Regions from separate parts of the Comamonas sp. CMM02 genome, predicted to be linked through region 2. Evidence: riboswitches for the same ligand, from Rfam matches in the RefSeq annotation. Region 2 holds a riboswitch; the other holds the start of a gene.
The links. A riboswitch is a leader RNA that binds a small molecule or an ion and turns the genes downstream of it on or off. The one in region 2 is predicted to bind thiamine pyrophosphate.

Region 1: linked by a shared signal. The riboswitch ahead of thiC (phosphomethylpyrimidine synthase ThiC) and the one ahead of IB213_RS09095 (cytosine permease) in region 2 are both predicted to bind thiamine pyrophosphate.

Annotation. Positions count from the first base shown of each region.
Region 1 is NZ_JACUZW010000001.1:826,616-842,062, reverse strand. Features, by position in the region: gene IB213_RS03875 (L-lactate dehydrogenase) at 1-450, shown strand, start outside; gene IB213_RS03870 (GntR family transcriptional regulator) at 829-1,494, opposite strand; gene IB213_RS03865 (TRAP transporter substrate-binding protein) at 1,745-2,788, shown strand; gene IB213_RS03860 (TRAP transporter small permease subunit) at 2,849-3,475, shown strand; gene IB213_RS03855 (TRAP transporter large permease) at 3,472-4,755, shown strand; gene IB213_RS03850 (DUF2848 domain-containing protein) at 4,783-5,460, shown strand; gene IB213_RS03845 (amidase) at 5,475-6,773, shown strand; gene thiC (phosphomethylpyrimidine synthase ThiC) at 6,931-8,859, opposite strand; TPP riboswitch at 9,167-9,288, opposite strand; gene IB213_RS03835 (LysR family transcriptional regulator) at 9,581-10,519, shown strand; gene tcuA (FAD-dependent tricarballylate dehydrogenase TcuA) at 10,610-12,034, shown strand; gene tcuB (tricarballylate utilization 4Fe-4S protein TcuB) at 12,038-13,249, shown strand; gene IB213_RS03820 (tripartite tricarboxylate transporter substrate binding protein) at 13,328-14,305, shown strand; gene IB213_RS03815 (acyltransferase) at 14,647-15,447, shown strand, end outside.
Region 2 is NZ_JACUZW010000002.1:849,658-865,104, reverse strand. Features, by position in the region: gene IB213_RS09160 (branched-chain amino acid ABC transporter substrate-binding protein) at 1-226, opposite strand, end outside; gene IB213_RS09155 (3-(methylthio)propionyl-CoA ligase) at 502-2,139, opposite strand; gene IB213_RS09150 (YdiU family protein) at 2,351-3,841, shown strand; gene msrB (peptide-methionine (R)-S-oxide reductase MsrB) at 3,838-4,332, shown strand; gene IB213_RS09140 (septation protein A) at 4,453-5,016, shown strand; gene IB213_RS09135 (BolA family transcriptional regulator) at 5,009-5,275, shown strand; gene IB213_RS09130 (peptidylprolyl isomerase) at 5,348-6,133, shown strand; gene IB213_RS09125 (acyl-CoA dehydrogenase family protein) at 6,202-7,476, opposite strand; gene IB213_RS09120 (phosphotransferase family protein) at 7,583-8,674, opposite strand; gene IB213_RS09115 (Crp/Fnr family transcriptional regulator) at 8,681-9,400, opposite strand; gene IB213_RS09110 (hypothetical protein) at 9,858-10,136, opposite strand; gene IB213_RS09105 (TonB-dependent copper receptor) at 10,222-12,255, opposite strand; gene IB213_RS09100 (hypothetical protein) at 12,384-12,824, opposite strand; TPP riboswitch at 12,959-13,060, shown strand; gene IB213_RS09095 (cytosine permease) at 13,138-14,442, shown strand; gene IB213_RS09090 (SH3 domain-containing protein) at 14,645-15,130, shown strand; gene thiD (bifunctional hydroxymethylpyrimidine kinase/phosphomethylpyrimidine kinase) at 15,219-15,447, opposite strand, start outside.

The DNA of each region.
Region 1 (15,447 bases), on a different contig from region 2:
ATCCACGCCTATGTGCTGGGTGAGCATGGCGACTCGTCTGTACCCAACTGGAGCAGCGCCCAAGTCGCTGGCATGCCCGTTACGGCTTTTGCGGCACAAGTGGGCCGCCCGATTGATGCGGCCATGCAACTGCAAATTGCCGAAGATGTACGCACCTCGGCCTACCGCATAAAGGCGGGCAAGGGTGTCTCCAACTTCGGTATTGGCGGCTGTATTGCACGCCTGGTCAAAGCCATCGTGGCCGATGAGCAATCGGTGTTTGCGGTGTCCACCTGCATGCCTGAGCTACTGGGCGTGCGCGACACCTGTGTCTCCCTGCCCCACCTGATCGGCGCACGCGGAGCCTCTGCCCCGTTCATGCCAACCCTGGATGCCGCCGAAACCGAGGCACTGCGCAGCAGCGCTGCCTTGCTGTCCACCACCATCGCCGATGGCCTGCAATTGTTGTAAAACCATAGCAATCAACAAAAAGCCAGCTCCTAGTGAGCTGGCTTTTTTTATCTCATCAGAGCATTGCCTTGCTGCTTGAACAACTTCTCAGTGACAGAAGGTACTGCGGTTTTATGCGGTCATAAGCTGCCTTGCAGGACAGCAGGATGGCCTGTTGAGCACACTGCTTTATCCACACTGCAATGCATGGAGACAGCACGCATGCAATCACCATCGAAATAAAAAAGAGCCGGAAGCAGTCAGGAATCGCATGGAGTGATCCGTTGTCTCCATGTCAGTTTCACATCCATCACCACCGGGCGCTGTTGCATTAACCGCTTCACACAAGCCGGCACTGTGGCTTGGACTGATTGATGCCACAACAACGCACACACCCCATCAGGACCGGGCATTGATCAGCGCATTCCTGAACGACAGCACATGGTCAGAAATTGCTTGCTGCGCAGACTCGGCATCCCCTTGCTCCAGCGCATCCACAACCAGCTCATGCTCATCTTGAACTTCATTCATATGCCCGCTGCTGGAAAGAGAAATTGCCCAGAAACGCTGTGAACGGGCATGCAGCACACGCAAGACATCGATAAGCACAGGATTGCGAGATGCAGTGGCCAGCACTTCATGGAACATGCCATCCAGGCTCATCACCTCAGCCACAGCGCGATTGGCCACGGCCTTGTTGTACGCCAAATTGATGGAACGCAGCTGCTCAATCTCTGCCTTGGTGATGTTCTTTGCCGCCAGTTTCAGGCACAGTTTTTCATTGACAAGACGCACATCAATCATGTGCAGCGCGTCATCAATCGACAGAGGCGAGACCATCACGCCCTTGCGGGGAATGATCTGTATCAGCCCTTCGTTGCCAAGTCGATGCAGCGCATGGTTGATGGGTGTTCTGCCCATGTCCAGATCGCTCATCAAAACGGCAGTATTCAGGTACTCACCCGGTTTGTACACAAGGGTAGTTAAACGCCCATGCAAAAGCTCATAGGCCTGCTCATTTTGCGAAACAGCTGAACCTCTTTTATTGACTTGTCGGGGTATCACACGTATCTCCGTTGTTCCATTCAGCTTGCAGCAATCTTATAAAAATTTCTGACTGGCATGTTTCTCGCTTTAGCAGCATTGTCGCTATTGTGAAATTTCACAACAATTTCAGAAAGAAGGGAAAACCCTCTTACAACTGAAAGAGTTCTTCTTCTAAAGTTGCAGTGAAATTTCACAGTAATTGCAGATTGGTGCATCACCGCACCATTTGTGCTCATCCTGGCCTCAGGCTTTCTGAAAGGACATCATCATGAAACGTGCTCTCTCTGTTTTTGCGCTTGCCATTGCATCTTTCACTCCTGCAGCACAGTCAGCTGATCTGCCTGCAACCAAGGTGAAAGTCGTTGGGGCTCTGAGCAATCTGACTCTGTACAACGATTTTGAGAAGCCTTTCTGGACCAAGACCATCCCCGAAGCCTCGGGCGGCAAGGTAACTGCCGACATCAAGGGTTTCAATGACATGGGCCTGAAGGGGCCTGAAGTCATTCGCTTGATGAGCTCCGGCGTGATCGAGTTTGGCACTTCAACGCTGGCCTACTTCGCAGCCGACAACCCCATCAATGAGGCCATCGACCTCGCAGGTCTGGCCACCGATGTAAAGACCGCGCGCGCAGTGACAGATGCATTCCAGCCTGCCTACGAAAAGTTCTATGGCAACCAGGGCATCAAGGTGCTGGGCATGTCCACCTACCCCGCACAGGTGCTGTTCTGTAACGCCGATATCAAAGATCTGTCTTCCCTGAAGGGCAAGAAGGTGCGCACTTCCAGCCGCACTCAGGCTGAGTTTGTGGAGGCTCTGGGCGGTCACAGCGTGACCATGGCTTTCGGCGAGGTAGTGCCTGCGCTGCAAAACAAGGTGGTGGACTGCGCGATCACTGGCTCGCTGTCTGGCTACTCCGCCAAGTGGTACGAGGTCTCTACCCACCTGTACGCACTGCCCATCAACTGGAACCAGCAGATTCACGCAGTGAACAAGAAATCCTGGGACAAGCTCAACCCCGGTGTTCAGGCGCTGATCGCGGACAAGTACAAGACCCTGGTCAATGACATCTGGGCTGGCGCGGCAAAACAGACCCAGGAAGGCTACGACTGCAACACAGGCGCAGCTGCTTGCAAGGAAGCCGTGAAGGGCAAGATGGTTCTGGTCCAGCCGACCGAAGCTGACAAGGCCGCGCTGAAGCAGATCTTTGAAGAGAAGGTTCTGACCAAGTGGGCTGCTCGCTGCAACGCGCAATGCGTGGGTGATTTCAACGCAACGATCGGCAAGGTCGTGGGCCTGACAGCAAAGAAGTAATTCTTCTTTAAACAGCATGAAATTGGCGGATTCGTCCGCCAAGCTTTAAAGGGACGAGTCATGAACTTAGCTGCACAAAAACAGTGGGCTCCGCTTCGCTTGGCCAACGTACTCTCACAGTACGCGGTCTGGGCAGCAGGATCTCTTCTCATTGCCAGCGTCTTGCTTATCTGCTTTGACGTTGTCGCCCGCAAGTTCTGGAACTTCACCACCGGTGGTGCCGATGAACTTTCAAGCTTTGCTTTTGCCATCAGCACCAGCTGGGCACTGGCCTTTGCCACCCTCCAGCGCGCCAATGTGCGTGTGGACGTGCTCTACCAGAAACTGCCCCTCAAGCTGGCTGCGTTTCTGGACTGGCTTTCTGTCGTGGCTCTGGGCGTTTTCATGGTCTTTCTGACCTACTACGCCTGGGACGTGCTGGCCGCTTCATGGATACAAAGCTCCACGGCCAACTCCACCATGGCAACGCCGCTTTGGATTCCACAGGGCATGTGGTTCATCGGTCTGGCCTGGATGTGCATCGTGATGACCTTGATGCTTGCCCGATCGTCTTACCTGCTGGTGACTGGTGACATCGGTGCATTGCAGCTGTTGTGCGGTGTTCGCTCCGCACAAGAAGAAGCGCAAGAAGAGGCCGCCAACGGCGAGCGTTTGATCCAGTCCGAGAGAGAGCAGGTGAAAGCATGATTGCAACCGCAATGACCATTTTGCTGGTGCTTATCGGGTTGAGTATCCCGGTTGGCGCCGCCCTTGGCGTTCTGGGCCTGACCCTGGACCCCATGTTTTCTGAGCTTCCGCTGACGCGAGCACTTGGCGAAATTTCATGGAACTCCAACAACGAGTTCCTGCTGGTCGCCATTCCTTTGTTCATCTTGCTGGGCGAGGTGCTGCTGCGCGCCGGCCTGGCAGAGAAGATGTACCAGTCCATGAGCCTGTGGCTGTCGTGGCTGCCCGGAGGCTTGATGCACGCCAACATTGGTGCGTCCACGCTGTTCTCGGCCACTTCCGGCTCCAGCGTGGCCACTTCTGCCACCGTAGGCACTGTGGCTATTCCACAGATCAAGAAGCACGGCTACAAGGAATCCCTGTTTCTGGGCAGCCTGGCTGCTGGTGGCACCTTGGGCATCTTGATTCCGCCGTCGATCAATCTGGTGCTGTACGGCGTTCTCACGAACTCTTCCGTGCCCAAGCTGTATCTGGCCGGCATCATCCCCGGCTTCATGCTGGCGGGGCTGTTCATCCTGACGATCATCATCGCCTGCGTTCTCAAGCCTCAATGGGGTGGCAAGAAGATCCACGCCAGCTGGGGTGAGCGTTTTCGCAGCCTGGTGAACCTGCTGCCTCCGCTGGGCATCTTCTTTTTGGTGGTGGGATCGATCTACGCAGGTCTGGCAACCCCTACAGAGGCTGCTGCGCTGGGCGTGTTCGGTGCGCTGGTGCTGGCGGCGTTCTACCGCCGCCTGTCTTTGAACATGCTGCGCGAAGCTGTCGAAGGCACCATGAAGTCCACCGCAATGATCATGCTGATCGTGATCGCCGCGGCCTTCTTGAACTTCGTGATGTCGGCAACGGGTTTGACCAATGCGATTACTGACTTCATCGGTGGCCTGGGTCTGTCTGCAGGCTGGATGTTGCTGGTCCTGGTGATCTTCTATCTGGTGCTGGGCTGCTTCATGGAAACGCTGTCCATGATGATCACCACGATCCCCATCGTGGCCCCCGTGATGATCGGTCTGGGCTACGACCCCGTATGGCTTGGAATCATGATCATCATTTTGGTTGAAGCCGCCTTGATCACCCCACCTGTGGGCATGAACCTCTTCGTCGTGCAGAGCTTGCGCAAGTCTGGCTCCATGAACGATGTGATCGTGGGTTCACTGCCCTTTGTCGCAGCCATGTTCGTGATGCTGCTGCTGCTGGCCCTCTTCCCGGCCATTGCCATGTGGATGCCCACCACCTTCGGCTAACTGTTTTTGAAATCATTGGAAATACAAATGCAAGCTACCTTCAACATCGAATCCAAAGGGCAGACCCGTGCCGTGGAAGTTGAACTGAACCACCTGATCGTTGCGGGCTGGGCTGGCCGTGACATTGCCGCCATTGAGCACCACATCGAAGAGCTGGCCGCCATTGGCGTGCCGCGCCCAACCAGCGTTCCCCTGTACTACCGCATTGGTGCAAACCAGTTCACGCAAGAGCCTGTGGTGCAGGTCGTGGGCCCGCACTCATCCGGTGAAATCGAAGCACTGGTGTTTGAAGCCGAAGGTCAGCTGTGCCTGAGCATTGCCTCTGACCATACAGACCGCAAGCTGGAGGCTTACAGCGTGGCCTTGTCCAAACAGGTGTGCGCCAAGCCAGCGGCCAAAGACGCTTGGCTGTACGCTGATGTGGAAGAGCACATCGACTCCTTGATCCTGCGCTCCTGGATCACTGAAAATGGTGAGCGCAAGCAGTACCAGGATGGCCCCATGTCTACCCTGCGCACACCGCGCGATCTGATCAGCGGCTACGACGGTACATTTGCGCAAGGCACTGTGATGACCTGTGGCACCGTTGGCGCTATCGGTGGCATTCGCCCATCGACAGTGTTCGAGATGGAGCTGCACGATCCGGTGTTAAACCGTTCGCTGCACCACCGCTACGAAATTGAAATCCTTCCCGAAGTTGCCTGATAAAGATTGCAGCCATGTCCAAACATTGTGTTCAACGAACCGAAGCAGCGCTGCAAGCCATTGCCGCTGCTGGTGATGAAGGTGCTCGCATCTTCGTCAAGGTTTACACCGCATCCGCAAGGGCAGAGGCTGCAGCAGCCGACGCCCGTGCCGCAGCTGGCATCTCTTTGAGCCCTATCGATGGCCGTATCGTGTCGATCAAAGACCTGTTTGATGTGGCTGGCGAGCCCACTACCGCTGGCTCCAAGGTGCTGCGCACAGCACCACCGGCCCAGCAAGACGCGGTCATCGTGCAGCGCCTGCGCTGTGCAGGCGCTGTGATCATTGGCAAAACCAACATGACCGAGTTCGCCTTCTCGGGCATCGGCATCAATCCGCACTACGGCACGCCTGGCAATGCCAAGGATGCAAGCCGCATCCCCGGAGGCTCGTCTTCTGGTGCGGGTGTTGCTGTGGCACGCGGCATGTGCGAGATTGCCATTGGCTCCGACACCGGAGGCTCCATCCGCATTCCCTCAGCGCTGAACGGCGTCACCGGCTTCAAGCCCACGCAGGCGCGGGTGACACGCGAAGGGGCATTGCCCCTGTCGTACTCGCTGGACACCGTTGGCCCATTGGCCAATGATGTGCTTGACTGCGCCAAGACCGATGCCGTACTGGCTGGCCAGAAATGGGAGCCATTGATTGTGCGAAGCGTTGATGGCCTGCGTGTAGGCATCCCTCGTGGCCTGCTCTTTACGCATGCGGATGAGCAAGTGCTTAAAGCGTTTGAATCAGCGTTGGGGCAGTTGACAGCCAGCGGCATCAAAGCCGTGGACGCGGATCTGGACCACCTGCTTGGCGCGCCATTCAAGCTCCAGGAGAACGGCACCTTGATTGCCTGTGAGGCGGCTCAGATCCACCAGGAGCTGTTTGCCAATGGCACAGACGATCAGCTGGACGAGCTGGTCAAAGCACGTATTACCCGTGGGCAAACGGTTGCAGCTTCACACTACGTTTCCGTGCAGCAAGCGCGTGCCAAGTTGCAGCCGCAGCTCGATGCGGCCATCGCAGACTTCGATGTACTGCTGCTGCCAACAGTTCCAGTCGTTGCTCCGACGATTCAAAGCCTGGACGACGCGGCAGAGTTCAATCGCACCAACATGCTGGTTCTGCGCAACCCGTCCGTCTTCAACTTCTACGACCTGCCTGCAGCTTCTATCCCATTGCCCCGCTCTCAAGGCGAGTTGCCAGTGGGCCTGATGGTCGTTGGCAAGCGAGGTGCTGACCGCGACTTGCTGGCGCTCGCCCAAGCCATCAGCGCCAGCCTCTAAGCCCTAAAGAAACGCCCTCTCCAAACTGCAAAAGCACCGAGAGCCACGAAGCGCGCACTGCTGATGGCAGCAGCCATTTCAGTCGCGCTTCGTGGATGTCTCAGTGCTTTCAAAGCGGACGCCCAGCCACCTGGGTCAGTCATCCGCTACATGCGGCTTATGCCTGCACTTTGGTCAATGGAATGTAGAGCTGCCCACCCGTGCGGTTAAATTCCTCTGCTTTGGCCTGCATGCCAGCTGCAATGCCCTGTCCCTCAGCCAGCCCCTTGGCGGCTGCGAATTCACGCACTTCCTGCGTGATTTTCATGGAGCAGAATTTGGGGCCGCACATAGAACAAAAGTGAGCCACTTTGGCGCTGTCCTTGGGCAGGGTTTCGTCGTGAAAGGCGCGGGCCGTGTCAGGGTCCAGGCCCAGGTTGAATTGATCTTCCCAGCGGAAGTCAAAGCGCGCCTGGCTCAGTGCATCATCGCGTGAACGTGCACCCGGATGGCCCTTGGCCACATCAGCGGCGTGCGCCGCAATCTTGTACGCAATGATGCCTTGCTTGACGTCATCACGATCGGGCAAGCCCAGATGTTCCTTGGGCGTTACGTAGCACAGCATGGCCGTTCCCATCCAGCCAATCATGGCCGCGCCAATGGCCGATGCAATGTGGTCGTAACCGGGAGCAATGTCGATGGTCAGCGGGCCCAGTGTGTAAAACGGCGCTTCGTGGCAAGTTTTGAGCTGCTCGGTCATGTTGGCCTGAATCATGTGCAAAGGCACATGCCCGGGGCCTTCGATCATGGTTTGCACATCGTGCTTCCAGGCCACTTGCGTCAGCTCGCCCAGCGTAGCCAGTTCAGCAAACTGTGCTTCATCGTTGGCATCAGATGCGCAGCCGGGACGCAGACCATCGCCCAGCGAGAAGCTCACGTCGTACTGCTTCATGATGTCGCAGATGTCTTCAAAGTGCTCGTACAGGAAGCTCTCGCGGTGGTGTGCCATGCACCACTTGGCCATGATGGAGCCGCCACGCGAGACAATGCCCGTACGGCGCTGCGCCGTGAGGTGGATATAGGCCAGACGCACACCCGCGTGGATGGTGAAATAGTCCACCCCCTGCTCGGCCTGCTCAATCAGTGTGTCGCGAAAGATAGGCCAGGTCAGGTCTTCGGCAATGCCGCCCACCTTTTCCAGTGCCTGGTAAATCGGCACCGTGCCAATTGGCACAGGCGAGTTGCGCACGATCCAGTCACGCGTGGTGTGAATGTTCTTGCCGGTGGACAGATCCATCACGTTGTCCGCACCCCAGCGAATGGCCCAGACCAGCTTTTCCACTTCTTCTTCGATGCTGGACGTCACGGCAGAGTTGCCGATGTTGGCGTTGATCTTGACCTTGAAATTGCGGCCAATCGCCATGGGTTCAATTTCGGGGTGGTTGATGTTTGCCGGAATGATGGCGCGGCCACGGGCCACTTCGTCACGCACAAACTCAGGGGTGATGATTTTTGGAATGGAGGCGCCCAGACTGTTACCGGCCAGACGCGCTTCACGTGCGGTGTCTTGCTGGTATTGCTGCATCCACTCGCGGCGACCGTTTTCACGCAGCGCCACATATTCCATCTCCGGCGTGATGATGCCGCGCTTGGCGTAGTGCATCTGGGTCACGTTCTGGCCAGATTTAGCGCGGCGCGGCTGGCGCTGCAGTGCGGCGGCTTCTGCGCGCAGTTGCGCGACGCGGTTGTCTTCTTCCCCGCGCTTGCCACCATCATCGAGCGCCATGCGCGGGCGCCCCACGTAGAACTCGCTGTCGCCCCGCGCCTCAATCCATGCACCGCGCACGCTGGCCAGCCCTTGGCGCACGTCGATCTGCGCCTGAGGATCGGTGTAAGGGCCGGATGTGTCATAGACACTGACCTGCTCGCCGTTAGTCAGTGCAATATCACGCACCGGCACGCGCAGCTCAGGGTGCAATGCGCCGCTGAGATAGCTTTTGGTGGATGCAGGAAAAGGCTGCCGCGACTGGGCCAGCAGCTGCGCAAAACGAGTGGCATCTGGTGCATTGCCAGCAGCGGGGGTAAAGATGGAATCGGGTGCGTTCATCGCGGTCTCCTCAAAGGCCAAAGCGGGGATAAAGCGCTCCGAGGAATGCGTGGCTCTGATCTGGCCGTAGCTTGCGATGGACTGCGTCCATCACAGACCACGGTGCACCTTGGTGAAGCAAGAGATACCAAGGGTTCGGTATCGTCTTTACCAACCAGAATCTGCTGATTCCGGCCATGGCTGACGCGCCATGAGGTCAGTCCATAAAAGACAAAACCCCAGTGCGCGAGGCGCCTGGGGTGTGCTGTGCCGCATGAATCACGGCCAAGGACATGGAGATGCCATCAAGCTGTCATTCACTGGCCCTGCGTCAGGGTCCCGCTCTTCTTACGCCGGTATGAACCGGATCAAGTTCGTCGGGTTCGCAAATCAGAGATTTTTCAATCTCTTTTTACATCTCAGCGCTTTCGCACACCCCGGAGCTGCTCAAAGTATACCGACCTTTGGCAGCAACAGCGCATGCTGCATGCGGCCCCCTAGGGGTAAAACTTTTTCACCCTCGGCCATTGCACCAGCTGGTGCACGTGCAGCGGCAGGTATCCTGCCTAGCCCTTTGAGATGGAAGCATTGCAGCCATCAAAAACCTTGCGATGTGGAAAATTCGCCAAGTCATACGCGTTACTCACATGCACAGCACTGCAAGAACAGACTATGTTCACCGCTGTGTAATCCAAGCTTTGCACAGCGGTGCCACATTCCCCACTCAAACCCCAGACAGACTATGGAACTGCGTCAGTTGCGCTACTTTGTACGCGTTGTAGAACTCGGTTCCATGAGCCGTGCAGCACTGGATCTGAACCTGGTGCAATCCGCACTCAGTCAGCAAATCAGCCGCCTGGAAGGTGAGCTGAGCACCCGCTTGCTGCAACGCACCAGCAAAGGCACGGTTCCGACCGAAGCGGGCATTGCCTTCTTTCACGAAGCACAGCTCACACTGCGCCATGCCGAGCAGGCCATTCGGGCTGCACAGCAAGCACGGCTGTCCGGCGCGGTGAGCATTGGCCTGTCTCCCACCATTGCATCGGTGCTGGGTCTGCCACTGATGAAAGCCATGCGTGAGCGCTATCCCGAGGTGCGCCTGCACATGGTGTCTGCCCTCTCCGGGCACCTGACCAGCCTGCTCAATGCCCGCCAGCTGGATCTGGCCATCTTGTTTGATGACAAGAATGCAAGACGCTGGAGCGTGCTGCCGCTGCTGGAAGAAAAGCTCTACCTCATTCAGTCCAGGCAGCACCCTGTGTGCCCGCACACAGCCACCACCAGCATGGCGCAGCTGCGGGGCGTGCCGCTGATCCTGCCATCGGGCACGCATGGGCTGCGCTACTCCATCGTTACTGCGTTTGCGCACGCAGGCATTCCCTTGAACATGGCACTGGAAATTGATGGTTTGCCCCTGCTGATGGAAGCCGTCATGGCGGGCATGGGGGCCACCGTACAGCCGTGGTCTGCCGTCAAGCTGCACCACGCCGCTGAAGAAATGTTTCAGTGGTCCGAAATCATTGACGGACAGGTGCGCCGCCCCGCCATGCTGTGCGGTCTGTCTGAGGACGAGCTCTCACCCGCCGCGCTGGCTGCCCGGGTGGTGCTGCTGGACTGCACCAGGCAACTGGTCAGCAGTGGCGCATGGGCAGGCGCGACGCTGAGTCATCACGAAAACTGATACCCCCATTCCATTTGCCACCTGCCTCACCCTGAACGTTCTGCCTAGAGTTCACATTCCCCACGAGTGAGACTGCAAGGAGAGAGATTCATGGACACCGATGTTCTGGTCATCGGTGGTGGCAATGCCGCCCTGTGTGCCGCGCTGATGGCGCGCGAAGCAGGTGCGCGCGTGCTGCTGCTGGAGTCCGCACCGCGCGAATGGCGCGGCGGCAACTCCGCCCACACCCGCAACCTGCGCTGCATGCACGATGCACCGCAGGACGTGCTGGTAGAGGCCTACCCCGAAGAAGAGTACTGGCAAGACTTGCTCAAGGTCACAGGCGGTATCACCAGCGAACATCTGGCCCGCATGGTGATCCGCGCCTCCTCCACCTGCCGCAGCTGGATGCGCAAGCACGGCGTGCACTTTCAGCCACCACTGTCTGGTGCTTTGCACGTGGCACGCACCAACGCGTTCTTCATGGGCGGTGGCAAGGCGCTGGTCAATGCCTACTACCGCAGCGCTGAAAAACTGGGCGTTGAAATTCGCTACGAATCGCCCGTGGATCGCCTCGATATTGAAGACGGTGTCTTTCAAGCCGCATGGGTCAACGGCCAGCGCATCACCGCAAAAAGCTGTGTGCTGGCTGCCGGCGGGTTTGAATCCAACCGGGAGTGGCTGCGCGAGGCCTGGGGCCAGAACGAGCGCGGCGAATGGTCGGCAGACAACTTCATCATCCGCGGCACTGCGTTCAACAAGGGCGTACTGCTTAAACACCTGCTCGATGATCACCAGGTCGATGGCATTGGCGACCCTACACAGGCACACATGGTGGCCATTGATGCCCGCGCCCCGCTGTATGACGGCGGTATCTGCACCCGCATTGACTGTGTCTCGCTGGGCGTGGTGGTCAACCGGGATGCACAGCGTTTTTACGACGAGGGAGAAGATTTCTGGCCCAAGCGCTATGCCATCTGGGGGCGCCTGGTGGCACAGCAGCCGGGGCAGATTGCGTATTCCATCATCGACAGCAAAGCCATTGGCCGCTTCATGCCGCCCGTGTTTCCCGGTGTGAAGGCAGACAGCCTGCCCGAGCTGGCCCACAAACTGGGGCTGCATGTCGATACCTTCATGCACACCCTCAATACCTACAACAGTGCCTGCAAAGTCGGCAAGTTTGACCACACCGCACTGGACGATTGCCACACCCAGGCCCTGACACCGGCCAAAACCCACTGGGCACGCCCGATTGATACCGGGCCGTTTTACGGCTACGCGCTGCGCCCCGGCGTGACGTTTACGTATCTGGGCCTGAAGGTGGACGACACCGCCGCAGTGCGCTGGAGCAACCAGCCCAGCCCCAACCTGTTTGTAGCGGGCGAGATGATGGCTGGCAACGTGCTGGGCAAGGGCTACACCGCCGGTGTTGGCATGTCGATTGGCACCGCCTTTGGCCGCATTGCCGGGCGCAATGCAGCGCTGGCTGCTGCTGGAAAAGACGCCGTACACGGCGCTGTGAAAGACGAGGTTTAAGCCATGAGCATCGAATCCCTGCAAGCACTGGGCCAAGAGGCGCAATCCTTGGCCGCAGGCTCTGGCGGCAAAGTCATCCCCATTCTGCCCATGTCCGCCGCCGAAGATGAAGTGGCGCGCTCCATGCAGATTTGCAACGCCTGCCGTTATTGCGAAGGTTTTTGCGCTGTGTTTCCGGCCATGACGCGCCGCCTGGAGTTTCTCAAGGCCGATGTCAATTACCTGGCCAACCTGTGCCACAACTGCGGTGCCTGCTTGCATGCCTGCCAGTACGCACCACCGCATGAATTTGCCATCAACATCCCCAAGGCCATGGCCCAAGTGCGAGGGCAAACCTATATCGACTACGCCTGGCCACCCGCGCTGGGCCAGCTGTACAAGCGCAATGGCTTGACGCTGTCGCTGGCACTGGTCGCCGCCCTGACACTGTTTCTGGTGCTGGGTGCAGTACTGCAAGGCGGTGGCCTGAGCGCACTGTGGGGGGCTGATCTGGGCGCCAACTTCTACAACCTGTTCCCGCACAACCTGCTGGTGGGCATGTTTGCACCTGTCTTTGTGTTTGTTGTGTTTGCCCTGTCCATGGGGGTGCGCCGCTTCTGGAAAGACATCAAGCCGGCCACCAGCGGGGCCGATGTCAGTGGCGCGGCAGCCACTGAAGCCACCAGCGATGTGCTGCGCCTGAAGTACCTCGATGGCGGGCACGGTGAAGGCTGCCACAACGAAGACGATGCCTACACGCTGCGCCGCCGCCGCTGCCACCACCTGACGTTCTACGGCTTCATGCTGTGCTTTGCAGCCACCTCGGTGGCCACGCTCTACCACTACGTGTTCGGCTGGGCCGCCCCTTATGACCTGCCCAGCCTGCCCAAGCTCTTGGGTGGCGTGGGAGGTGTGATGCTGACGCTGGGCACTGCGGGCTTGTGGATGCTCAACCGCAGCCGCCACCCCATGCACGGCGATGCAAAGCAAAAGCCCATGGACCTGGGATTCATTGCCCTGCTGTTCCTCGTTGCCACCAGCGGCCTTGCTCTGTGGTGGGGCCGTGCAACCCCGGCACTGGCGCTGCTGCTGTGCCTGCATCTGGGTGCCGTCATGGCCCTGTTTGTCACGCTGCCCTACGGCAAGTTTGCTCACGGGGTATTTCGCACCGCTGCCTTGCTGCGCCACACCACCGAAAAGCGCCAGCCCAACCCCATCGGACTGGGGGCCGATTAGCCATCCGTTTTCCCTTTGCTTTCCCCCTGCTTTCCTCTGCCACTTTCATATTCATAAGACAACACAAGGAGACCCACCATGAAAAAGCGCACATTGATCCAGGCAGCCGCACTGGCTGCGACATCACTGGCATTCACAGGCCATGTTCTGGCCCAGGACTTTCCGCCCAAAAAACCCGTCACCATGGTGGTCGGCTTTGCACCAGGCGGTGCCGCCGACGCCGCAGCCCGCTTGATTGCCAAGAAGCTGGGAGAAAACATTGGCCAGTCGGTGGTGGTGGAAAACAAGGGCGGTGCGGGCGGCAACATTGCCCATGGGCAGGTGGCCAACGCGGTGGCCGATGGCTCGGTGATTTTGTTTGGCTCCGTCGGCCCGCTGGCGATTGCCCCGCACCTGATGAAGCTGAACTACGACCCTTTCAAGGATCTGGCCCCGCTGTCCGGGGGCGTGAACTTCCCTAACGTACTGGTGGCACACAAAGGCGCAGGCGTGAAGAATCTGCAGGAGTTCGTCGCGCTGGCCAAAAAATCTCCCGGCAAGGTGGATTACGCATCCACCGGTGCTGGCTCGGCCTCGCACCTGGCAGGTGAGCTGTTCAACCAGCGCGCTGGCGTTGAAATGGTGCACGTTCCCTACAAGGGCGGCGCGCCAGCTTTGCAAGACCTGCTGGGCGAGCGCGTCACCAGCTACTTTGCAGCGCCCCCCACCGCCCTGCCCCACGTGCAGACCGGCAAGCTGATTCCGCTGGCCACCACAGGCCTGACACGCCCGGCCTACATGCCCGACATTCCGACCGTTGCTGAAGCGGGCTACCCCGGTTTTGAAGCCCTGAACTGGTACGCCTTTGTTGCGCCCAGCAAGACCCCTGAGCCCATTTTGGAGCGCTGGAATGTGGAAATCGTCAAAGCCCTGAACGACGAAGGCGTGAAAAAAGCCCTCAACGACCATGGCCTGACACCCCAGCCCACTACACGCAAGGAGCTGGCAGCCTTCATCAAGAAAGAATATGACCAGTGGGGCCGTGTCGTCAAAGAGCGCAAGCTGGCTGACAACTAAAAACACCCCCGAAGTTTTCCTTCTTTGACAGCCACCTCAGGGTGGCTTTTTTTATGCCGGCAGTCTTACCTAAAGTAAGCATGCGCTTTCAAAACAAACCTCTCAAACAAATCATCTCATTGGCTAGCAACGCAACAAACCATGCGCCGGTTGCGCACGCAGTTTTTCGCAATGGGAGCCGCACCGCTCAACGCCTGATTACAGAAAAAATAGCCTTGTTACGGAGCACTTGCCGCGTTTTCTTCATACTTTCGCAGCAAGGTTTTCCCTGATTGCAAGAAATAACAAAAACGAGCGCGGCCATGTCTCCTCTGGCCGGGCCAAATGAAAGGTGTTTAGTTTTGACAGAGTCAGTATTCAAACTGCGCTACAACCCTGCGCTGGATGGATTGCGCGGCGTAGCCATCATTTTGGTGGTCTTGTCGCATGCGCACGCGCCCCTGTTTGACGGCGCTTTTTTTGGGGTCGATCTGTTTTTTGTGCTCAGCGGCTTTTTGATTACCTCGCTCTTGCTGCAAGAGTTTCACACCAATGAGCGACTGGATTACTGGCGCTTTTACCGCCGCCGCTTCTTTAGGCTGATGCCCGCACTGGCATTGTTTTTGGCCACATATTGTGTCGTTGCACCATTCCTGTGGCCTGAGCTCAATGACATCTACTCCGATGCGCTGGTGTCCCTGCTCTATCTGGCCGATTACGGGATTGCCTTCTTTGACAGCCCCGATACATTGCTGCACATGTGGTCGCTCTCGGTCGAGGAGCATTTCTACCTGATCTGGCCACCACTGCTGGTATGGCTGCTGCGCAAGACTTCACCGGGTCGCGTATGGGCACCGCTGCTGGGGCTGTGGGTGCTGAGCACGCTGTGGCGCGTGTTCTGGGTGTTCCAAGAGCAGGCGTTCTATGAAATTTTCTTCCGCTTTGACACACGCGTCTCGGGCCTGATTGCCGGGGCACTGCTGGCTGCGCTGATGGTGGAAAAGCCCAAGTGGATCGCGTACCTGCAGTCCTTGCGTGGCTATACCATGTGGCTGGTACTGGCTGTGCCACTGATCATGGAGCTGAAATGGGACGACCAACACGCCATGCTGTGGGGCATCACTGTGGTCGAGTGCGCAGCCATCGTATTGCTGCTGGCAGTA
Region 2 (15,447 bases):
TGTTGTCGATGGCGATGATTTCAAACTTCACGCCTGCCGGGTTGTTCTTGCTGAACTCTTCAGCCAGGTACTGCCAGCTTTTCATCTGGTTGGTGCCTAGCGCCGCCATCAGGCCGGACAGCGGGTCTAACCATGCGATCTTGACGGTCTCGCCTTGCTGGGCCATAGAGGCACCGGCACAACTGAGCAATACGGAAGCGGCCACGGTCTTCAACACAAACTGCATGCTTGTCTCCTGCGTTGTAGGAATAGATTGAGGGCTGGTAGGAACTCACCGAAACACCCAGCAAGCGTAGTCAGTACACCGAGAAAAACGCATGGTGGTTTCACTCTTGGGACTATCCCCCTCCGTAGGAACCTGCATAAAAAAAGAGCATCCAAGGCTTATCCACACTTACTTTTACATACATTCAGCATGCAAAACTAAGCAGGGCAAGCGCCAGTCGCTCATTTATTTAAAAGATCGTCAACAGCGGGGAGCAAACCCCGCTGTACCGCCAGCTACGCCGATGGCAGCTTGTAATCCTTGAGCTGATCCCGCAGCTTGGTCTTGAGCATCTTGCCCGTAGCACCCAGCGGAATGGCATCCAGAAACACCACGTCATCCGGGATTTGCCACTTGGCAGTCTTGCCTTCGTAAAAAGCCAGCAGCTCTTCGCGGCTCAATTCAGCACCGGGCTTTTTAGAGACCACCACTATCGGGCGCTCGTCCCACTTGGGATGCGGCATGCCTACGCAGGCCGCCATGGCCACTGCGGGGTGGCCCATCGCAATGTTTTCAATGTCGATCGAGCTGATCCACTCCCCGCCAGACTTGATCACGTCTTTGGTGCGGTCGGTGATTTGCATGAAACCGTCTTCATCGATGGTGGCCACGTCTCCGGTGGGGAACCAGCCCAAGCCCTGCTCGTCCATCACCAGCGGGCTGTCGCCCTTGAAGTAACGCTCAATGATCCACGGCCCGCGCACCAGCAGGTCTCCGTAGGTTTTTCCATCCCAGGGCTGCTCATTGCCCTCGGCATCCACAATCTTCATCTCCACGCCATAAATGGCGCGGCCTTGCTTTTGATTGATCTTGAACTGGTCTTCCTTGGACAGTTTCAAGTGCTTGTTCTTGAGCGTGCACAGCGTGCCCAGCGGGCTCATCTCGGTCATGCCCCAGGCGTGCAGCACCTTCACGTTCAAGCCCTCTTCAAACGCCGTAATCATGGCAGGCGGGCAGGCTGCGCCACCAATCACCGTGCGGCGCAATGTGCTAAAGCCCAGCTTGCTGGCCTGCACATGGCTCAACAGCATCTGCCAGACCGTGGGCACGCCCGCAGCGTAGGTGACCCCTTCCGCTTCCATCAATTCGTACAACGATTTGCCGTCCATCGCCGGGCCGGGGAACACCACCTTGGCCCCTGTCAGCGCTGCTGAATACGGAATGCCCCAGGCGTTGACGTGGAACATGGGCACCACGGGCAGCACCGCATCGCGCGCCGACAAGCCCATCACATCAGGCAGTGCAGCTGCATAGGCATGCAATACGGTCGAGCGGTGGCTGTACAGCGCCGCCTTGGGGTTGCCTGTAGTGCCGCTGGTGTAGCACATGCTGGAGGCGGTGTTTTCATCGAGCTGCGGCCAGCGGTAGTTTTTGCTCTGCCCGCCAATCCACGCCTCATAGCTGATCAGCCCCGCAATGCCGCTGTCCGCAGGCAGTTTGTCGGCATCACACAAGGCCACCCATTGGCGCACGGTGGGGCATTTGGCATGCACTGCCTGCACCAAAGGCAGGAAGGTCATGTCAAAGCACACCACCTGATCTTCCGCGTGGTTCACAATCCAGGCCACCTGCTCCGGATGCAGGCGCGGGTTGATGGTGTGCAGCACGCGGCCAGAGCCACTGACGCCAAAGTACATCTCCATATGCCGGTAGCCATTCCACGCAATCGATGCCACGCGGTCGCCATGGGCCAGCTTCAGGCCATCCAGCGCATTGGCCAGCTGCTTGGCACGCGCCCCCAGATCAGCATAGGTATAACGGTGAATATCGCCTTCTACACGGCGAGAGACGATCTGCGCATCATGGTGGTGCCGTGCTGCAAACTCAATCAACGACGAAATCAGTAACTGCTGGTTTTGCATCAATCCTTGCATGGATGTTGCTCCTTGGGTGTTCGAGTAAAGACCATGCGCTGCACCAGCACACAGGCTGGCAACACTTTAATCCTGCATCCTAAGCGCAGCCCCCACAGCGCCGATTGCGGGCTTTCCAGCATGCATGTGTCGCCAATGTGCCAGTTGGACGGCTTTTCACAGCCCATTTCCTGCACGCAACAAGGTTTCACAGCTTGGCCACAATGGCTGCATGCATTCATCCGATGGTTCTCGCGCCATAGCGTGGCAAGAAGGCTTTGGCCGCCTTGGCAGCGCTTTCCTTACCCACTTACAACCCACACCCTTGCCCAATGCGCAATGGGTGGCTCGCAGCCCTGAAGTTGCCAATCTCGCAGGCTTGTCTGATGGGTTTCTGTACACCGATGCAGCCCTGCAAGCCTTCACCGGCAACACCGTATTGCCCGGCAGCCAGCCCTATGCAAGCGTCTACAGCGGCCACCAGTTTGGCGTGTGGGCAGGCCAGCTGGGTGATGGCCGGGCCATTCATCTGGGTGAAACCGCTGCAGGCTGGGAGCTGCAACTCAAAGGCGCAGGGCGCACGCCCTATTCACGTGGCGGTGATGGCCGGGCAGTGCTGCGCTCGAGCATCCGCGAGTTTTTATGCAGTGAGGCCATGCACGCGCTCGGTATTCCCACCACACGCGCACTGTGCCTGACGGCGTCAGATGGCCCCGTCTACCGCGAAGAAGCCGAGACCGCCGCCGTGGTGACCCGCGCGGCACCCAGCTTTGTGCGCTTTGGCCATTTTGAACACTTTGCCGCACGCGACATGAAGCACGAGCTGCGTCAGCTGGCCGACTATGTGATTGACCGCTACTACCCCGCTTGCCGAAATGGCTGGCAAAGTGGCAGCGCCAGCACAGGCAACGCCTACGCAGCGCTGCTGTATGAGGTGGGTCAGCGCACCGCACAGATGGTGGCGCACTGGCAGGCCGTGGGCTTTTGCCATGGGGTCATGAACACCGACAACATGAGTATCTTGGGGCTCACGATTGACTACGGCCCCTTTCAGTTTCTGGATGCTTTTGACCCCAGCCACATCTGCAACCACAGTGACCATCAGGGCCGCTACGCATTCAACAAGCAGCCGCAAGTTGCCTACTGGAACCTGTTCTGTCTGGGTCAAGCCCTGCTGCCGCTGATTGAAGACGAAGACATCACTGTGCAGGCGCTGGAGGCCTACCGCCCCACGTTCAGCCACGCATTTCGCCGCCTGATGTGCCACAAGCTGGGCCTGCCATCGGCCGCCGACAGCCATGAGGCAGCGGTCACGCCCGTCATTGGGCAGTTGCTGGACATTCTGGCCGCCAGCCGGGTCGATCACACCATCTTCTGGCGCCGTCTGTCCCTGTCCGCCCAAGACAACGATTACGAGCGCGCACGCGAGCTGTTTTTAGATACCGCTGCGTTTGACCGCTGGTTGCTCACCTATCAAGAGCTGTCCGTCCAAACAGGCAAAGCGCCTGATGCCCATGCAATGCTCAGCACCAATCCGGCCTTTGTGCTGCGCAACCACGTCGGTGAATTGGCCATTCGGGCCGCACAGGCCGGTGATTTCAGCATGGTGCAATCATTGCAGCAGGTGCTAAGTCAGCCTTTTGTCGATCACCCAGCGCACAGCGCCTGGGCTGATTTCCCGCCCGACTGGGCCTCATCTATTGCGATCAGTTGCTCGTCATGACATTCCCCATCCAAAAGACCGACACCGAATGGTTTGAAGCATTGCAAGCGCAGGGTGCTGAACCAGTGGCCTACCAGGTCACACGCCACGCGGCGACAGAGCGCCCGTTCACGGGCAAGTACGAGCAGCACTGGGCCGATGGCAGCTATCACTGCGTCTGCTGTGGTGCGCAGCTGTTTCATTCCGACACCAAGTTTGATGCCGGTTGCGGCTGGCCCAGTTTTTACAAAGCCGTTCCCGGGGCAATCACCGAAATAGTAGATCGCAGCCACCACATGGTGCGCACTGAAACTGTGTGCAGCCAGTGCGGCGCACATTTGGGTCATGTGTTTGAAGACGGTCCCCAGCCAACGGGGCTTCGCTACTGCATGAATTCAGCCTCGCTGAACTTTCACGACCCAGCCTCACAGGGCAGCGCCTGCACCCCGCACGAAGACAGTCTGGACAGCGCCCACACCGACAGCGGTGACAGTGGTGATGGCAGCAATTGACCTTTGCATCGCTGAAAGCCTGCGCCTTGAAGGTTTTAGGGCCAGCATGTCTGCAGTGCTATGGCATGCTTGGCATCTTTTTCGCATGACCGCGGACTTCTCCCAGTCCGAATGCATTTCATGAAACTGCTGATCGACTTTTTCCCCATTATTTTGTTTTTCGTGGCCTTCAAGGTCTGGGGCATCTACGCCGCCACGGCCGTTGCCATCGTGGCCACCATCATCCAAATAGCCTATCTGCGCATCAAAACTGGCAAGGTAGAAACCATGCAGTGGCTCAGTCTGGGTGTGATTGTTTTGTTTGGTGGCGCTACGTTGCTGGCCCACGATGAAAACTTCATCAAATGGAAACCCACCGTGCTGTACTGGCTGATGGGTGGCGCATTGCTGGTCGGTCATCTGATCTTCAAGAAAAATTTCTTGAAGAGTCTGATGGGCGCGCAGCTGCAATTACCAGAGTCCGTATGGACCACGTTGAACTGGGCCTGGACCAGCTTCTTTGCGGTCATGGGCGTACTGAATCTGTGGGTGGCCTTTAACTTTGATACCGATGCCTGGGTCAACTTCAAGATGTTTGGCGGTATTGGCCTGATGCTGGTATTTGTCGTAGGCCAGGCCCTGTACTTGGGCCGCTACCTCAAGGAACCCGAGCAGACTTCGGCCAAGGAGCCGGGCAATGAGTGAAGGCATCACCGCCGCAGCCATTGAGCAAATGCTGCGAGACAAGCTTGCACCCACGCAACTGCAAGTGATTGACGAAAGCGCGGCGCACGCTGGCCATGCAGGGGCCAATGGCACTGGTTTTGGCACGCACTTTCGCGTCCGTATCGCTGCACCTGCTTTTGAAGGCAAAAGCCGTGTTGCACGTCACCGCGTTGTGTATGATTCCTTGCAACACTTTATCGACCAAGGATTGCACGCCCTGGCGATTGAAGTGCTGTAAGCAGACGATTAGCTAGACCTGCCAACGGTCGTTGGCGGGCACCAACCACTTATCTTTTTCTTGGATTTCCGCATGAAAAAACAGCTTTTGCCCAGCCTTTTGGCTGCCGCCGTGTTGGGCACTGTCGCCCTTTCGGCTTCTGCGCAAAACTTGGCCATCGTCAACGGCAAGGCCGTGCCCCTGGAGCGCGTGACTGTGCTCAAGCAGCAAATTGAGCGCTCTGGCCGCCAAGTGCCTCCTGAGATGGACGCCCAGATCAAGGAAGAAGTCATTGCCCGTGAAATCTTCATGCAAGAAGCATCCAAACGCGGTCTGGACGCCACACCGGAGTACAAGCAGCAAATGGATCTGGCCCGCCAGACCATCCTGATCCGCGACCTGTTCACCGACTACCAAAAGAAGAACCCGGTCACCGACGCCGAGATCAAGGCTGAATACGAAAAGTTCGTACAAGCCAACGCAGGCAAGGAATACCGCGCCAGCCACATCCTGGTGGAATCTGAAGACCGCGCCAAGGCCATCATTGCAGAAGTGAAGGCTGGCAAAAAGTTTGAAGACATCGCCAAGAAAGAATCCAAGGACCCAGGATCGGGAGCGCAAGGCGGTGATCTGGGCTGGGCCAGCCCTGCCAACTATGTGCCTGAGTTCACTGAAGCCATGGTCAAGCTGCAAAAGGGCGGCCTGTCTGATGCGCCCGTGAAGAGCCAGTTTGGCTGGCACGTCATTCGCGTGGACGACCTGCGCGATGCCCAGTTGCCTGGTCTGGAAGACATCAAGCCCCAGATCGCCGAGCAGCTGGAACAGCAAAAGATGATGCAGTTCCAAGAAGCGCTGCGCGCCAAGGCCAAGGTGCAATAAGCCACTGCGCCAGCACCCACAAAAAAAGCGACCCTCGGGTCGCTTTTTTTGTGGTCTGCACGGCCTGTTTATGCACCCCGTGTAATGGGCACCTGTGCGTCGCGTCCATAGGTGCCGTACTTGCCCAGCTCCCACTTTGCAATCGCGTTGCGGTGCACTTCATCCGGGCCATCTGCAAAGCGCAGCGTGCGCGATGTGGCGTAGGCGTGGGCCAGCGGGAAGTCCTGGCACAAGCCACCACCACCGTGCACCTGCATGGCCCAGTCGATCACATCGCAGGCCAGTTGCGGAGCAACCACCTTGATCATGGCGATCTCGGAACGTGCTACCTTGTTGCCCACGGTATCCATCATCCATGCCGCCTTGAGCGTCAGCAGACGGGCCATGTCAATGCGGCAACGCGCTTCAGCAATGCGCTCTTGCGTCACCGTCTGCTGGGCAATGGTCTTGCCAAACGCCACGCGGCTGGAAGCGCGCTTGCACATCAGCTCCAATGCACGCTCTGCCTGGCCAATCAAGCGCATGCAGTGGTGAATACGGCCAGGGCCAAGGCGGCCCTGGGCAATTTCAAAACCACGGCCTTCACCCAGCAGCACATTGCTGACAGGTACGCGCACATTCTCAAAGTACATCTCCATGTGACCGTGCGGCGCATCGTCAAATCCCAGCACGCTCAAGGGGCGCACTACACGCACACCCGGGGTATCGGCAGGAACCAGCACCATGCTTTGCTGTGAGTGCTTGGCGGCCTCTGGATCGGTCTTGCCCATGGTGATGTAGATTGCACAGCGCGGGTCACCCGCCCCCGAAATCCACCATTTGTGGCCATTGATGACGTATTCATCGCCCTGGCGCTCAATGCGTGTGCAGATGTTGGTGGCGTCGCTGGAGGCGACCTCAGGCTCGGTCATCGCAAAGGCAGAGCGAATCTCACCGCGCAGCAGTGGCTGCAGCCATTGGTCGCGGTGCTCCTGGGAGCCATATCGGGCGATGGTTTCCATGTTGCCGGTGTCAGGCGCCGAGCAGTTGAACACTTCGGATGCCCAGCCCACACGCCCCATGATCTCGGCCAGTGGCGCGTACTCCTGGTTGGTCAGCCCCGCCCCCTGAACACCAGCGATTTCAGCCGTGTCTTTGGGCAAAAACAGATTCCACAAGTCTTGCTCTTTGGCTTTTTCTTTCAGGCCTTCAATGACTTTCAGTGGTGTCCAGCGCTTGCCTGCCTGCGTATTGGCTTCCAGTTCATGGTGAAAGGTTTCTTCTGCAGGGTAGACGTGCTCTTCCATGAAACGCAGCAAGCGTGCCTGCAATTCCTTGGTCTTAGGGGAGTAATCAAAATCCATGGAGTGCTCCTTTTCGTTAACTAGCAAACATGGGCATGCACTGCCCCCCGGCAGCTACAGGCCGTCTAACACACAAGGGGGTAAGGGGGGTTGTGACCGGCGCTGTTCAAGCGCCGTGTTTCTGTGCGTACGACCATGCCAGCTGTGCCATCGGACGTGCCGTATCGCCTGCTGCCTTGGCCTGTGCGCTGGAAGCTGTTCCGGCCTCCACACGTTTGGCAATGCCCTGCAAGATGGCCGCAATGCGGAACATGTTGTAGGCCAGATAAAAGTTCCAGTCTGCCTTGAGCTGCTCAGGCGTTGCCAGACCTGTGCGCTCGCAGTAGCGACGCATATATTCCGCCTCGCTGGGAATGCCTAGCGCCTGAATATCCAAGCCACCGATGCCACGCCCCAGGCTGACAGGAATGTGCCAGGCCATGCAGTGGTAGCTAAAGTCTGCAAGGGGATGGCCCAGTGTGGACAACTCCCAGTCGAGCACGGCGATGACCTTGGCAGCATCAGGAGCAAACATGACGTTGTCCAGCCGGTAGTCACCATGCACGATGGAGACCTTGCGCTCGTCCCTGGCGCTATCGGGCATGTTCGCTGGCAGCCACGCCATCAACTGGTCCATCTCTTGGATGGGCTGCGTGACGGAGGCTGTGTACTGCTTGCTCCAGCGTCCAATTTGGCGTTCAAAATAATTGCCGGGCTTGCCGTAGTCAGCCAGACCCTGCTGGTGCACATCCACGGTGTGCAGCGCCGCTATCACGCGGTTCATCTCGTCGTAAATTTCACCGCGCTGCGCGTTGGTCATTGCGGGCAGAGACTGGTCCCACAGAATGCGCCCCTCTTTGAACTCCATGATGAAGAAGGCGCGGCCAATGATGGACTCGTCCTCACACAATGCGTACATGTGCGGCACAGGGACATCGGTACCCGCCAGGCCGCTCATGACCTTGAACTCACGCTCAATGGCGTGCGCAGACGGCAACAGCTTGGCTACCGGGCCGGGCTTGGAACGCATGACGTAGCTGCGCCCCGGTGTGATCAATTTGTAGGTAGGGTTGGACTGCCCCCCTTTGAACATCTCTACCGTCACTGGCCCCTCAAAGCCTGCAACGTGCTGCACCATCCATGTGCTCAGCACTTGGACATCAAATTCATGTGCCTCAGAGACGGGTTTGGTACCTACAAAATGGTCAAAGTTGCTCATACGTCTTTAAAGGTCAGTTTCCACGATGCGCAAAAGCCCATCGCGGTCGCGCACCACCAACCCACCCGGCTCGATCCGGATGATGTTCTCGCGCTCCATGCCCTTGAGCTCTTGGTTCACGCGCTGGCGTGATGCCCCGAGCAGTTGGGCCAACTCTTCCTGCGCCAGTTGCAGGCCGATACGAATTTCCTCGCCATTGGCAAGGCTGGGAATGCCATAGCTGCGAGCCAGATGCAGCAGTTGCTTGGCCAGACGTGCCCGCAGTGGCAACGTGTTCAAGTCTTCCACCAAACCATAGAGCTGCCGAATGCGGCGCGCCGCCAGCCACAGCATGGCTTCGTAAAACTCTGTGTGTGTTGCCAAAATGCGTTTGAAATCTGCCTTGGCCACGCACAGCAGCGTGGTGGAGCCGTGCGCATACCCGTCGTGGGTGCGTCGATCCCCGTCGAAAATGGAGGTATCCCCAAACCACAGCCCAGGTTCGACATAGGTCAGCGTAATTTGCTTGCCCGTGATCGATGTGGAACTGATGCGAACCGCCCCCCTGGCGCACGCAAACCATTCTTCCGGCGCTTCGCCGCGGGCGCAAATTAACGCACCATCTTTGAATCGTTTGACGTAAGCGCATCGCAGAATGTCGTGCCTGAGAGAAGGTGAAAGGGATGAAAACCAGCGACCTGAGTTGATCGCTTCACGTTCTTCGATAGTAAGAATCGGATCGTCCATAGCCTGTCGTTTCTGTGACTGAAAACCAGACCATTGTCGCGTCAGAGACCAGCACGTTTCGCGCTTGAGCAGACCTCACATGGCCAATTTGTCCAGAAAGTGACACTTTTCGCTTTACAAAGCCAAAACACAAAGGGTTAACCCTTAACTTATTGTCTTCAAAGGACTTCTTTCAATAAGCCTGCATTCGTGCTTAGCGCGAATATGTGGTTTTTTTATTCGAAATTTCCGCTGTGCGGAACATGGTTATCCCCGCCGATGAGCCGACAGGCATGCCCAACAGCGGCCCAGCATGCAAAAAACAGCACGAAGTAATTCGGACCACAGCCCATATCTACGCCACCAAGACTGCATGCGCCAGCGGCCATAAAAAAAGCATGGCAAGAAAACCTGCCATGCTTTTTGGGTGACTAACAGCGCTGACGACATCAGCGCCAAAAGCCATTCGGATGTTCAGCTACGCTTGCTTATCTGTGTGCACTGGCACCACTGGAATGCGCGCACCGTGAAGATCAATCACGCAGGACACATCACCGATCTGCACCGGGGTGCCGTGAAAGCTGGCTTCCCATCCGTCAGTGAGTTTGAAGTTCATCGTTTCATTGACCAGCGTTCGCTCACCCTTCAACAATTGCATATCACTCGCACTTAACTCAATGCGCTGTGGATACGCGTTGTTGTGGGTTTTCCAGTGCTCGCGCAAGATAGCGATCAGGGTGTCATAGAGATTGGGCATGGCACTAATTTTAAGGGACAGCACCCTTACCGCAGTGCGGCAAGGGTGTGCTTATGCCTTTACCTGGTCGCTGCGCTGAACTGCATCAGAACTGGAAATCTGCACGCACCCAGACAGTGCGGCCAGGTTCTTGCAAGCGAGCGAACCCGGGATAACCAAAGCCTGCATTGCCTGCCAAGTTCAAATGCTCTGCATAGTCTTTGTCAAACAAGTTATCAACACCCGCGAGCAACTTGAGGTGCGAATTCACGCGATAGCTCGCATTGATGGCCAAGGTGCCAAAACCAGAGCTGGCCCCCAGATCACGCCCCACAATGTTGCCCTCATCCAAGCTATACCGGTGCTGGCCCGGGACCAGACGCCACAGAGCACCGGCGGTCCATGCATCTTGGGCGTAATCCAGCCCTAAGCGCAGTTCGGCAGGTGGAATTTGAGGCAAGGGCCGGTGATCAGTACGGTTGTCCGACCAGGTTCCTGCCAATGTGGCCTGCCCTGTCCATGACGGCGTCAAGCGGTAGCTGCCGCCCAGCTCCAAGCCCGCAGTACGTGCATCTACATTACGCACACTGGAGGTCATGCCCGGGTAATTGAGCAAGATGTAGTCCTGCACCACGCCCATATAAGCAGACACCCAGGCCTGAGCCTTGTCACTTTTCCATTGCGCGCCCACATCCAGCTGGGTGGTTTTTTCGGGCTTGAGTGTTACGAATGCATTGCCTTTGCCCACCGCACTATTGCCCGGCGAGATCAGCTCCCAGTAATCAGGGAAGCGCTGAACATGGCCAACCCCTGCATAGACCGTTGTGCCATCCGCAGCCACGTGCTCCCAGCGCAGAAAGCCACTGGGCATGGCCGAGCTACTGCGTGTATCGACCTGTGCCGCGCCATAGCGCTGCGCCTTGGCTTGATCCAGACGCAAGCCCCCTACCCAGCGTGTCTGCACACTGGCCTGCCAGCCCAATTCTGCAAACCATCCCCAGTTAGAAAACTTGGCATCGCGCACACGCTCTTTTGTCTGGAAAGGCAGCAGTGGCGTTCCTGTGCGCTTGTCGTGCGGGCTGGTGTACATATCCATGCCTGTGGTCAGCTCCCATTGCGCCGCGGGTTGCACAGTGGCTGCGACGCGCCCTCCTGTTGTGATGCGGCGCACATTGCTGGCCATGCCACCCGCCATCATTCCTGACGCTGGGGGTGTTCGCAGCTTGAAGTTATCCATCACATGGTCTGCGTTGTGGTGGTAAAGCTGTGCCTCCACTTTGGATAGCCAGCTGTTGATTTGGCGCTTTTCAAAGCGCAGCCCCCAGCTTTCTCGACGAAACTGGGTGCCGTCCATACCGCGCGCACCATACCGCGCCTCACCATCTCCAGCGCCAGCGCTTAACTCCAGCAAAGTCTGGGCATCGGGGGTCCAGCCCAGCGCAACGTCCGTGTTCCATTTTTCATAGGCTGAAGGCACGCGACGCCCGGCACCATCTTGGTAATCCTGGCTGTGCGCGCGGTTGGCACTCATCCGAGCAAACATGCTGGCATTCCCCAGCTCCAGCTCCACACGCTGGTCATTGCGGCCATGGCTGGCACCTAGCACGCTGGCAGAACCACGCGCACCAGGCTCGGTAAATTCAGGTGGCAGGCGATCAAAACGCACCACCCCCGCCGATGCACCAGGCCCCCACAGCACGGTTTGCGGCCCTTTCACCAAGGTGAGCTGGTCATAGGTCTCTGGGGAGATGTACGAACTGGGCGCATCCATGCGCGAGGGACAAGCGCCCATCAACTGCGAGCCATTGGTCAATAGCGGCAGCCGTGAGCCAAACTGCCCCCGAAACACGGGGTCGCTGTTCGATCCACCACTTCGGATGGCAGAAAAACCAGGAATGCTCTTGAGGTAATCCGCCGCATCACTGGCAGGAATAGGTTGCCGCGGCTGTTTAGGGTCGGTGACCACCTGCGCGAAAGAGTGATCGTGAATCGCCGTCACAACGACTTCTGGCAGTCGCTCACCTTGCTCAACAGGCATTGCAGCCCGGCTGACAGAGGCCATTGAAAACACGGATGCACACGCCCAGACACACACGCCGGGGGTCAAAGGGCCACGCGGTGCCCAAAATTGTTTATTCATCTTGCAAAAATCCGCGCCCCTTCCCTGCTGCAAAAGTCACAAGCGTGCAGGCACGCCTGCCCTGCGTGCATGCGGGTCAAGGCAAATTTGAATGAGGGATCGGCGCATCCACAAGGAATGCGCCCGTTTCAAACGCGCGCGGAAACGGGAGGTCCACGGGGCGGCAATTGCGCCGCCACCTGCAAGGAGGGAGGGAAATGTGCCGGGCGCCGCCAGTTTTCCAGGTAGGCGGGCTCAGGGTATTGAGCCAGTTGCAATGACCACGCAGGCGGCGGACTCAGTGCAATACAGAGCAAACATTGCGGATCTTGGTGATCGCTGTGTGGATTGCTGCTGTGGTCTTGATCGACCTGTGCCCCCACCCAAAGCGGCATCTGAACCAGGGTGCTAGCCGCACCCTCTGCCTCTGAAATACAGAGGCTTTCGTGCATCGCAACAGCCAGCGAATCGCTGCTCGTCGCCAGCCCACGCACGCGCGCACCAGAAAGCAGCGCTACCAGCCATAGCGCTGTAAACACCATAAAAACGATGGTGTGCAATCGACGGTTGTGACGCAGCTGCTCTAGCATGGGCGCCCATTATCAAATATGCGCGACTGCGCGCACCGCAGATCAAATAGCAAAGACAGTGCAATCTGCGGCAGATTTGCGCCTGCGCAACTTCTCTGAACAACGTGGCACAATCGCCCCGCTGCTTTCCTGCAGCAACTCGCTAGGGGTGCCCTGTGTCGCAGACAGAGGGCTGAGAGAGTCCCTTTGAACCTGATTGAGATCATCCTCGCGCAGGGAAGCTGTTCAGCTGGCCTATGCACCCGCACGCTTTGAGCGCTGCCCGGGTGCTCGCCTGTCACGGCCCCTGCTTCGTTGGCATACGGAGCATTTAATGAGCCCCTCTTCTTCCACACCCGCTAACCAGGCGCTGTCACAGACTTTGCCGTCTGAACGGGTGTTTGCCTTGCGCGACCACGCGGCCCTGTGGTTCAGCCTGGGCGTTGGCTTGCTGGTCATGCAGGTTGGTGCCTATTTATTGCCGGCACTGTCTACCCAGCAAGCCGTATTGGCGATTGTTTTAGGCTCAGCTTTAGGTGCAGGCCTTTTGGGCTGGATGGCCAAAATTGCCTGCGATACAGGCTTGTCCAGCGCAGCACTGATGACGCATGTGTACGGTCGTCAATTTGCCAAACTGCCTATTTTGCTGAATCTGGTGCAGCTCATTGGCTGGGGCACATTTGAACTGGTGGTCATGCGCGATGCCAGCGTTGCCATTGCACGTCAGGCAGGTGGCATGGTGTCCACGTTCTGGCCTGTGGTGATGACACTGGTCTGGGGTGGCGTGATTGCGCTGCTGATCAGTGGCTCCATGCTCAAGCTGGTGCGCCAGCTGATCGCACGTGTGGCACTGCCACTGGTGATCGCTTCACTGCTATGGCTGACATGGCACTTTGTGGGCCTGGCAATGGAGCAAGGCTGGCACAGTCTGTGGCATCGTGAAGGCACGGGCGGCATGGGCTGGTTACCCGCCATGGATCTGGTCATTGCCATGCCTATTTCCTGGCTCCCCCTCGTGGCCGACTATGCACGCCACGGCCGCGATGGCCGTAGCGCCCTGCGCGGCACATGGCTGGGCTATGCCGCAGCCAATATGTGGTGCTACGGTCTGGGTGTCCTGGTGACACTGACGCTGCCTAGCGCCGACTTGGTCACCGCCTTGCTGCTGGCCCAGGGTGGATTGATTGCACTGACCTTGATCTTGATTGACGAAGTAGACAATGCATATGGCGACACCTACTCAGGGGCCATGGCCGCGCACAGCATCGTGCCGCGCTGGACTCTACGCCGCTGGGGCCTGGCTCTGACGCTGGTGTGCGTTCTGCTTGCACTGGTACTGCCCATGCACAGCATTGAGCCATTTTTATTGATGCTCAGCTCCGTGTTTGTGCCTTTGTTTGGTGTCATCCTGGGCCGTTTGGCATGGCAGTCAGCACCTCAGCGCCTGTCCCAAGCTGCCCAGTGGCTGCAAGATGCACACCATACCCATTGGCCTGCAGTGCTGCTGTGGCTGTCGGGCGTGGCGTTTTACCATCTCCTGCCCTCGATTGCAGCAGAAGCTGGCCGCTCAGTGCCAACATTGATTGTCTGCTTTGTCTTGGCGCGCTGGTTACCGCGCACACCAGCATCCCGCGTGTGATCAAGTGAGGGCAATTTGCAAGTTGTGTCTAGACGTTTCATCACTTAATATCGGCCGCAACGCGATGACGTCAGGATTTCGCTCTGCTTTTTGCGTGTCAAATCCAAAATCAGAAGCGCCATCCAAGGCATGATTCATGCCATTGCAGGCAACGCGTTATACGTAAGTGCCTCAACCATTGATTCACAGGAGTTATTACCGCGTGCTGCCTCAACTTGCCCTTCACCTGACCGGCCGCCTGCGCCGCGGCGGCATTGCTGCCCTGTTGCTGACAGGCGCTCTCGCCTCCGCCCCTACGTTGGCCCACGCACAAGAGTTTTTGAGCATCAAGGGCAAAACCGTCAACATCCGTGCAAAACCCAGCACGCAATCCGAAATTGCCTGGGAGCTGATCAACGGCTACCCCGTAGAAGTGATCGCCAAGCAAGACGATTGGGTCAAGGTCAAAGACTTTGAGGGGCCATTGGGCTGGGTGCACAAACCCCTGACATCGACCGAACCTCACTTTCTGGTGAAAGCCGACACCGTCAATCTGCGCTCGGGCCCTGGCACCAGCCACAGCGTGGTCACCAAGCTGAAGAAATACGACATTGTCAAAACCATTCAAAAGCAAGACGAATGGGCCAAAGTGCAAACGTCTGAAGGCCAGGAGGGGTGGATGCTGGAAAAACTGGGCTGGGGCTGGTAAGAGCTGCAATGTGGCAACTCTCCACCCAAAGAAAAACGGCGCTTTCAGCGCCGTTTTGTATTTTTAACGTGCCCGCCCTGAAGAACGCTTAGCTACGGAAGATGACTTGTGGCAGCGGCGCAAAGCCATGGTTCAGTGGCCCCTGCCCTTTGCCTGTGTGCACCTGCGCCCCGGAAGCAATGGCCCCGACAATGTAGGTGCGCGCACTTTCCACAGCAGCCACCAAATCAAAGCCCAGAGCCATGTGCGCAGCAATCGCCGATGACAGCGTACAACCCGTACCGTGTCCGTTGTGCGTGTGAATGCGCTGCGAGCCC